DNA from 4 places in the Mesorhizobium sp. M4B.F.Ca.ET.017.02.2.1 genome. Region 1 is predicted to be linked to each of the others. Evidence: predicted binding sites of a transcription regulator. Region 1 holds the regulator's gene; each other region holds the start of a gene.
The links. The regulator LexA, encoded in region 1, represses DNA repair genes until DNA is damaged. The targets are predictions, from matches to a motif close to TGTTCNNNNTGTGTTCNG.

Region 1 (2,197 bases):
GGAAAAGGGCCGGCTGCTCGATCCGGCGGCACTGTCGCTGGCGGCATCCGCCAACCACCCGCGCCTCACTGTGGTGAAGCGGCCGCTGGTCGCCATCATCGCCACCGGCGACGAACTGCTGCCACCCGGCAGCGAACTCGGTCCCGATCAGATCATCTCGTCCAACGCCTATGGCGTCGCCGCCGCTGCGCAATCGGTCGGCGCCCGCGCGCTCGATCTCGGCATTGCCGCCGACCGCAGGGAAGCGATCTCCGCGCTGGTCAGGCAGGCCGTCGAGCAGCAGGCCGATGTCATCGTGACGCTTGGCGGCGCCTCGGTCGGCGACCACGATCTCATTCACGGCGTGCTGACCGGCGAAGGCATGACGCTCGATTTCTGGAAGATCGCCATGCGCCCGGGCAAGCCGCTGATGTTCGGCCGGCTGGGACCCGCGCGCTGCATCGGCCTGCCCGGCAATCCGGTGGCGAGCCTGGTCTGTTCGCAGCTGTTCCTGAAGCCGTTGCTGGCGCGGCTCGGTGGCCGCGCGTTCACCCAGGACATTCGCGAGGCGCGGCTGGGCGCCGCGATGCAGGCAAACGATCTGAGGCAGGATTACGTGCGGGCCGTCGTCCGCGAAGAAGCCGGCTCACTGGTTGCGACGCCCTTCGGCATCCAGGACTCCTCGATGCTGCGCATGCTCGCCGACGCCAATGGCCTCGTGGTGCGAGAGCCCTTCGCCCCGGCCGCCGCCGTCGGCGACGCTTGTCGCGTTCTGATGCTACGCTGAACAAAACGTCAACGCATTCATTAAACTTTAAACGGTTGCGGAACACAACTGGAACAGATAGTGTTTGTTCTGGGTTTGTTTTTCTGATTCTGGTTTCAGAACCCGTGGGGGCCGCCATGCTGACGCGCAAACAACATGAACTCCTGATGTTCATCCATGAACGGCTGAAGGAAAGCGGCATTCCGCCCTCTTTCGACGAGATGAAGGAGGCGCTTGATCTGGCTTCGAAGTCGGGCATCCACCGGCTGATCACTGCGCTTGAGGAGCGCGGCTTCATTCGCCGGCTGCCCAACCGGGCGCGTGCGCTGGAAGTGCTGCGCCTGCCCGATTCGATCGCGCCTGGCCTCAATGCCGCGAAGAAGTTTTCGCCGAGCGTCATCCAGGGAAGCCTCGGACAGGGCAATCTCGGCCGGCAGATCAAACCGGCGTCGCCGTCGCGCACCCCCAGCAATGACGACGACGCTGTGTCGGCGGTGTCGATCCCGGTAATGGGCCGCATCGCCGCCGGCGTGCCGATCGACGCCATCCAGCACCAGACGCATTCGATCTCGGTGCCCCCCGACATGATCTCGGGCGGCGAGCATTATGCGCTGGAGGTGAAGGGCGACTCGATGATCGAGGCCGGCATCTTCGACGGCGACACGGTCATCATCCGCAACGCCGACACGGCGAGCCCCGGCGAGATCGTTGTGGCGCTGGTCGACGAGGAAGAGGCGACGCTGAAGCGCTTCCGCCGCAAGGGCGCATCGATCGCGCTCGAAGCCGCCAACCCTGCCTATGAGACCCGCATCTTCGGCCCTGACCGGGTCAAGGTGCAAGGCAAGCTGGTCGGCCTGATCCGGCGCTACTGAGCGGACGGCGCCAGTTTGACCACCGGTCTTTCGGGTCTCTGGTATGGCGGCAGTCCCCTCGCCTCGCGAGAGTATTTGCGCTGCTCGTGCCATGGCCGGTAGGGCTTTTCGACCGCGTAGCGGATTGTTGCTTGCGCGGTCGCCGATTGCGGATCGAAGAAGACGGCGGCGCTGCCTGAGCGGGCGAGCTGGCGTTTGGTGACGACGAGGGCCAGCGAATTCCAGCAGGGACTGTAGGCGGTGGCGTCGTCGATGACGATCAGGTCGGCGAAGGCGCAGGCCGGCCGCGCCGTCTTGCGGTTTTCCGCGAGCGCCACGATTGCGCCGGACGGATGCCGGGCAAGGCACAGTCCGTCCCTGCAGTAGAATGGCGAGCCAGGCGGCAGGTCGAGCGGATCGATGTCGAAGCGTGCATCCCCTGTCTCGAAGGTCTCCGGCTCGACGATGGTCTCGGCCACCAGCGCGCGTTTCCAGTTGTCGGTGGTGAATTCGTTCGACCGCGCCCGGTTGACGGCGAGTTCGCCGCCGCCGATCGGCATCGCCACCAGATGCGCATCCTCCGAGATCAGCACATCGGGCG
Region 2 (2,197 bases), on a different contig from region 1:
AAGCCGTCATGGACGATGCGCAGATGCGTGCCGCCGGAAACCGTGCGGGCAAGCGTGAAGGTGACGATGCTGTCCAATGCTGGAAGCTTGTCTGCATCGTCGGCACCGGGCCGCTCGCGCCACGAATAGCGCAGCAGTCGTCCAGGCTCGGCTTCAAGGACTTCGCATTCGATCGGCGCCTCGGGTCCGGCAAAGGCGAAACGGCTGCCCACTTCAGGCGTGATGTCGTTCGGCATCATCCAGGCCGCCAGCAGTTCCGGTTCGGTCAGCGCGCGCCAGACCTTCTCTGGCGGATCGGCAAGCTCGCATTCGAAGTCGAGCGGCGCTTCGGCAGGAGGACGTTCCGTCATTGGTCCATTCCCTTCAGAACTGTCTTCAGTTTCTCGATGCGTTCCGGCCAGAACGCGCGGTAGCGTTCGATCCAGCCGAGCAGCGGCTCGAGACCTTGCGGGTCGGCGCGGTAATAGGCGTTGCGGCCGGCGCGCCGTTCGACCACCAGGCCGGCGCCGCGCAGCACCGCCAGGTGCTGGGAAACCGCCGGTTGCGATACCGTCATGCCGGTGCGCAGCTCCGACACGGTCATCTCGCTGGCGGCGAGCCGCTCGTAGACGGCGCGGCGCGTCGGGTCGGCCAGCGCGCGGAAAATCTCTGCCTCGATCATGGCTGAAGCATAAGTCGATACTTATTGATTTGGCAAGCGCTGTTTACGAACCGTCAGCAAGCCAGCGTCTCACCAGTCCGGCCGGCCCGTCGAACGTCGCTTCGAAGATCGGCGAAGCGAGCACCGCATGGATGTGAAGCGGTTCGTTGCCGACATTGCGGAAGCCGTGCTTCCTGTGCGCAGGGATGATGAGAGACTGTCCTGCGGTGAGCACGCTGTGCTCGTCGTCGATCCACATCTCGGCCGTGCCGGCGATGACGGTGAGCACTTCCTCGACCGAATGCCAATGCGTCGGGGCGCCGACCGTGGGTTCGACCCACTGCTCAAAGATGCAAAGCTGCGCGGCGCCATTTTCTGGCCGAGACGTGCATGCGTGTCTCGACACCGGCGCGCCACTGTTCGCGCGGCTGGTCCCCATGTGCGATCGAATTCACCTGGCACTCCATCCATTCCCGATCACGTGGAAATTCCGGGCCGGAACACTACATGCTGCTGACAACCATTGACAGCGCGTCGCCCACATCCTAGAACGAAAAGAGAACAAAAACCTTGTGGGAAAAGCCAGTCACGACGGGCGGCGATTGCCCGCAAGCTGTAAGGTGCAGCGTCAAAAATTTGTTTCGGATGAGCGCGGAGAAGTACGATGGCGGGTAGCATCAACAAGGTCATTCTGGTCGGCAATCTCGGGGCGGACCCGGAAATCCGCCGCCTGAACTCGGGTGAGCCGGTCGTCAACATCCGCATCGCCACCTCGGAAAGCTGGCGCGACAAGAATTCCGGCGAGCGCAAGGAAAAGACCGAGTGGCACAACGTCGTCATCTTCAACGACCAGATCGCCAAGGTGGCCGAGCAGTATCTGAAGAAGGGCATGAAGGTCTATGTCGAGGGCCAGTTGCAGACGCGCAAATGGCAGGACCAGACCGGCAATGACCGCTACACGACCGAGGTCGTGCTGCAGAAATTCCGCGGTGAGTTGCAGATGCTCGACGCGCGCGGCGAGGGCGGCGGTCAGGTCGGCAGCTATGCCGGTGGCGGCAACAGCAGCCGCGGCTCGGATTTCGGCCAGTCCGGCCCGAACGACAGCTTCAGCCGCGGCGGCGGTGGTGGCGGCTCCAGGGGTGGCGGCGGCGGCGCGTCGCGCGAACTCGACGACGAGATCCCGTTCTGAGCGCCAGGACCACGTAACCGGCATTGAGGAGGGGAGATGTCGCTCGGACCATTGCTATCCGCGCCCCCTCCCATTCCGTGGCATGCATTCGCGGCCCTTGCCGCCCTGGCGATTGGCGGCGCGCAGCTGGCGCTGCCGAAAGGCACGCCGAGCCACCGCGTGATGGGCTATGCCTGGGCGGCGCTGATGCTGGTCATCGCCGTCTCGAGTTTCTGGATCCAGCAGATCCGCCTGATCGGCCCGTTTAGTCCGATCCATCTGCTGTCGATCCTGGTGCTGGTCACCGCGCCGCTGGCGGTGTGGTATGCGCACACCCATCGCGTCGCCGCGCATCGCGGCGCTATGATCAAGCTCTATGTCTTCGCCTT
Region 3 (2,197 bases), on a different contig from region 1:
ATCCCGCGTCAAGGCCATGACGTCGTCGGCGTTCATCGTCTGGTCGCCGCTACCCTCCAGCCGGTCAAGCGCGGCGAGAAACCGATCGAGTCTTTCACGATCTGCCTGCCGTCCCTTGTCATGTCGGGGTGTGATGGTGATCTTGCCGCCTTCAATGCCGAAGATGACTTCGCTATTCGCATCAATGCCGAAAGTGTCGCGCAAGTCGCGCGGAATGGTCACCTGGCCCTTGCTGGTCACACGCATTGGAGTCTCCGGTTCTTACCGGTAAGAAATATTCCAACTGCGAGAACAAGTCAAGAACAAACTACCCGGCCAGCGCGGCCATCCGGTAGGCGGCGCTTTGCCGGTGATGCGCATGGCAGATGGCGATCGCCAGCGCATCCGCCGCGTCATCGGTCTCGAACACCGCCTTCGGCATCAGCACCTTGACCATCATATGGATCTGCTTCTTGTCGCCGTGGCCGACACCGATCACCGCCTTCTTGACGGCGTTGGGCGCATATTCGGCGACCACAAGCCCGGCGCGCGCCGGCACCAGCATGGCGATGCCGCGCGCCTGGCCGAGCTTGAGCGTCGCTGTCGCATCCTTGTTGACGAAGGTCTGCTCGACCGCAGCCTCGTGCGGCATGGCCTGATGCAGCACCTCGGCCAGCCCGTCATGCAGCTGGCAGAGCCTGGTCGCCAGCGCCGCCTTGTCGTCGGAGCGCACCGTGCCGGAGCCGACGAAGCGCAACGAATTGCCGAGGCTCTCGACGATGCCCCAGCCGGTGCGCCTCAGCCCCGGATCGATGCCGATGATGCGAATCGTTTCCCCCATGCGCGAAGTCTACCTCCGAAGCAGGGCGATGCCAGCAAAATGTGAACAAACCAGAAACGACCTATACGGGGACCCAGGCAGCTTCAAAATTCGGTCTGAAGAGGCATGATAGATAACGTCGTTTTCGAGAACCGGAGCGGAGCGTACTCAAGTAGGTGAGCAACGCGCATGACCCCGAAAATCGAGCCCATTTTCGGAAAGGATCATGCGCAAGATCAAGAAATGCTACAGCGTCCTTTGCGCGTCCGAAAGGACGCGCGGCGCTGTAGGAAAGCGCAGAAAACGGCGCTAGATGGCCATCAGAGCGAATTGTCAAACTGCCGTATCAGCCGCGGGCAAAGGCGGTGTTCAGCAGGCTGATCTGGTCGGAGACCGGATTGACGCGGCGGGTCAAAGCGGGCGTGTCGGCCAGTGCGTTGCCATAGATTTCCTCGTCCATGCGGCGCACCAGCGCCTGCAGGCGCAGCGAGCGGGTGACGAGGTCGAGAAAATCCTTCGGCAGTTCGCTCCAGCCGAGCGCCTCGTCATGCGCGGAAGCGGTGTCGAGACGCACCTTGGACTTTTCCGAGGCGACCTGGTCGCGGGTCATTTCGCCGGAATTCGCCGCGCGCTGCAGAAGCAGCCAGGAAGCGACCTGCATCAGCCTGGTGGTCAGCCGCATCGATTCGGCCGCGTAGAGCGTCGCCGCCGTACGTGACAGTTTCTTGGCTTCGGCCCGGCCCTTGCCGTCGAGATATTCGGCGGCCTGTTCGACGAGGCCCATGCCCTCCTGATAGAGCGGCTTGAAGGATTGGGAGAAAACCCGGCGCTCCGCCAATTTGATGGTTTTCGCGCTTCCCTTGGAAGGCTCGTTCATCGATACGCCCCTGCACTGCCGCAAGCCGAATCGGCACTCTTGCCGTAACGCCCTGCACCCTTAAACGACTGAGCTTGAAAATGCGCTTCGGCGCAGGTGAAGGCAAGCACATGTTTAACAAACGGTTAACGCCGAACGCCTGACCGGACTGCGCCGCTTTGCGGGCAAAAAAAGAGCCGCGGATAAGGCGGCTCTCAGGAGTTTAACAGGGAGGCGTCAAACAAAGTGGCTCCAACCACTCGGTAAGAATCCAGATCACTGGATGCGCATAGTAAACGCCCGTAAAGCTTAATGAAGCCTTAACGACGGCGAGATTTTTTTACCGGCCGCCCGGCTTCTGTGCCGTAACAGCACAATCGTCCTCAACTGCGCGCGGTGCAAAAACCCGGCGTTCCCGGCACCACGAAACACGCCGGCCGCCGCCGCGACATCGTTCCGAAACACGGGCCGCGCTAAACGCCCGCTCCTCTGAACCGGGTGGAGCAAATCAGCTCCATCGCAATTACCAGAACCTCGGGGGG
Region 4 (2,197 bases), on a different contig from region 1:
GTCACGGAGCGGGTGACGGCGCGCATGTCGGCGAAGCGCACGCGCACCGTAACCGTGCGGCCGGGCCGCGCCTTGGCGCGCAGGCGGCTCGCCACACGATCGGCGAGATGCAGCAGCGTCGGCACGAACACCCGCGCCTCCGCCGGCTTGCGGCCAAGCGCCGACTGCGCGCCGGCCGAGTGTGCCCGCCGGTGCGTCTCCAGCCGGCGCGGGTCTCGGTTCCAGGCGAGGGCGGCGAGCTTTTCGCCGGCGGCCGGGCCAAGCAGGCGTTTCAGCGCGCCGCCATGGCTGCGCGCCAATTGCCCGATGGTCTCGACGCCGATCTCGGCGAGCCGCGCCCGGGTCGCCGGGCCGACGCCCCACATCAGCGATACCGGCAGGTCGTGCAGGAAGGCGATCTCCGTGCCGGGCTCGACCACCACCAGCCCGTCGGGTTTTGCAACCTGCGAGGCGATCTTGGCCAGGTGCTTGGTGCGCGCGACGCCGATAGAGATCGGCAGGCCGAGCTCGGCCTTCACCCGCCGCCGGATGGCGCGGGCGATCTCGTCGGGCGGTCCGAACAGATGCGTGCAGCCGGCGACGTCGGCGAAGGCCTCGTCGATCGAGATGCGCTCGACCAGCGGCGTGAAATCGTCGAGCACCTTGATCGCCGCGTCGCCGAGCCGCTGGTACTCGCTGAAGCGGCCGCCGACGAAGATCAGGTGCGGGCAGAGTTCGCGCGCCTTGCGGCCGGGCATGCCGCCGCGAACGCCAAAAACCTTGGCCTCATAGGAAGCCGCAAGCACCACGCCGCCGCCGACGGCGATCGGCTTGCCCCTGAGCGACGGGTCGAGCAGCTGCTCGACCGAGGCATAGAAGGCGTCGAGATCGGCATGCAGGATGGTGGCCGCTGTCGCCTGACTTTGCGTCATCCGTGGCGCCCATTCACCTTGCGGCGTTGCAGCATTAGCAACATCTGTTCGAAGGAATTGTTCTCGAACAAAAAGAGAACAAACGGGGTCTCTTGTCAAGCGGCATCGGACCGCCGGCGACGGTGGGATCTGCGACCTGTCACGAGGATGCGGGATCCAGCCGGAATCTCGTTTTTTTGCCACGTCGAGCACGCGTCGGGAGCGCACGTGCAGCATCGACCAAGGTCGATGCCGAGAGGCAGGAACATCGTCCGGCCGACGGCGTTACTGCGTGGTAGGGACGCCGTTTGCGGGAGGCCTGACATGGGCCAGTTCGAGATCACGGACCTCGTCTATATCGTCGATGCTTGCGCCACCGGAAGGGCCGCCGGGCGGCTCGTGTCGATGGCACGGGCGGTGGAGGAACTGCGCGTGCTGACCGGCGATTTCATCTCGCCGGACGAGGTGGCGGCGAACGAACTGTCGGCCGTGGCGCTTGAGCGCGGTTGCGCTGTGCTGTTCGACGAGCAGCCTGGCGCTGACATCCTCAGGGCGCCGTAAGTCCGATATACGCTGCTATATGTTGGGCGCCGCTCGGGGGTGGCGTCCATCACAACTTATTGAAAAATTGGGCTTTCAGCCCGGCAAGCGACAAGTCGAGCAAAAATCTTAGCCATTCGTTTATGCATGTTTGCTCATATGGAAGCATGGCATCGCGCACCCGTTTTTTCATGGGGACCTTTCGCCGCCTGCTGGGAGCCAGCGGCGCGGGCGGCAATGTCGCCGTCATCTTCGCATTCGCCTTGCCGGTCGTCGTTGGCGGCGCCGGCCTGGGTGTCGAGACCTCGCTCTGGTACTACAGCAGCCTGAAGCTGCAGGCGGTGGCCGATGCCGCGGCCTATGCCGGCGCGCTCGAGAAGATCGCGGGTTCCGACAACCCGACCATCGTCGCCGCCGCCACGCAGTCGGCGACCTCGAACGACTTTGTCGCGCCGGGCACGATAGAGGTCAACACGCCGCCATTGTCCGGCCCGAACACCGCCAATAAGGCGGTTGAGGTCATCGTCAAGCACAACCTCGATCGCTACTTCACGGCCATTTTCAACAGCGCCCCGGTTCCGCAGCAGGCGAGGGCGGTGGCGCGCATCACCGACGCCTCGAAGGCTTGCGTGCTGGCGCTCAGTCCTTCGGCCGTCCAGGCTGCGCTCTTTTCCGGCAATACCACCGTCAACCTCACCGGCTGCTCCGTCATGTCGGATTCGGTTGCTGCGGACGCCATCAGGACGCAGGGATCGGCGACGCTCAAG

Region 2: a site for LexA is predicted at 1,187-1,204, ahead of ssb (single-stranded DNA-binding protein). Genes of this name have one in related genera too.
Region 3: a site for LexA is predicted at 862-879, ahead of ruvC (crossover junction endodeoxyribonuclease RuvC). Genes of this name have one in related genera too.
Region 4: a site for LexA is predicted at 975-992, ahead of dinB (DNA polymerase IV). Genes of this name have one in related genera too.

What each region holds. Positions count from the first base shown of each region.
Region 1 is NZ_RZOF01000235.1:5,744-7,940, reverse strand. Features, by position in the region: gene glp (gephyrin-like molybdotransferase Glp) at 1-766, shown strand, start outside; gene lexA (transcriptional repressor LexA) at 883-1,617, shown strand; gene EN738_RS23605 (ComEC/Rec2 family competence protein) at 1,611-2,197, opposite strand, start outside.
Region 2 is NZ_RZOF01000215.1:6,947-9,143, reverse strand. Features, by position in the region: gene EN738_RS22540 (SRPBCC domain-containing protein) at 1-350, opposite strand, end outside; gene EN738_RS22535 (metalloregulator ArsR/SmtB family transcription factor) at 347-661, opposite strand; gene EN738_RS22530 (cupin domain-containing protein) at 705-1,046, opposite strand; gene ssb (single-stranded DNA-binding protein) at 1,305-1,829, shown strand; gene EN738_RS22520 (DUF2306 domain-containing protein) at 1,866-2,197, shown strand, end outside.
Region 3 is NZ_RZOF01000068.1:5,828-8,024, reverse strand. Features, by position in the region: gene EN738_RS11360 (AbrB/MazE/SpoVT family DNA-binding domain-containing protein) at 1-246, opposite strand, end outside; gene ruvC (crossover junction endodeoxyribonuclease RuvC) at 308-820, opposite strand; gene EN738_RS11350 (DUF1465 family protein) at 1,146-1,676, opposite strand.
Region 4 is NZ_RZOF01000094.1:3,432-5,628, forward strand. Features, by position in the region: gene dinB (DNA polymerase IV) at 1-911, opposite strand, end outside; gene EN738_RS14000 (hypothetical protein) at 1,215-1,451, shown strand; gene EN738_RS14005 (pilus assembly protein TadG-related protein) at 1,598-2,197, shown strand, end outside.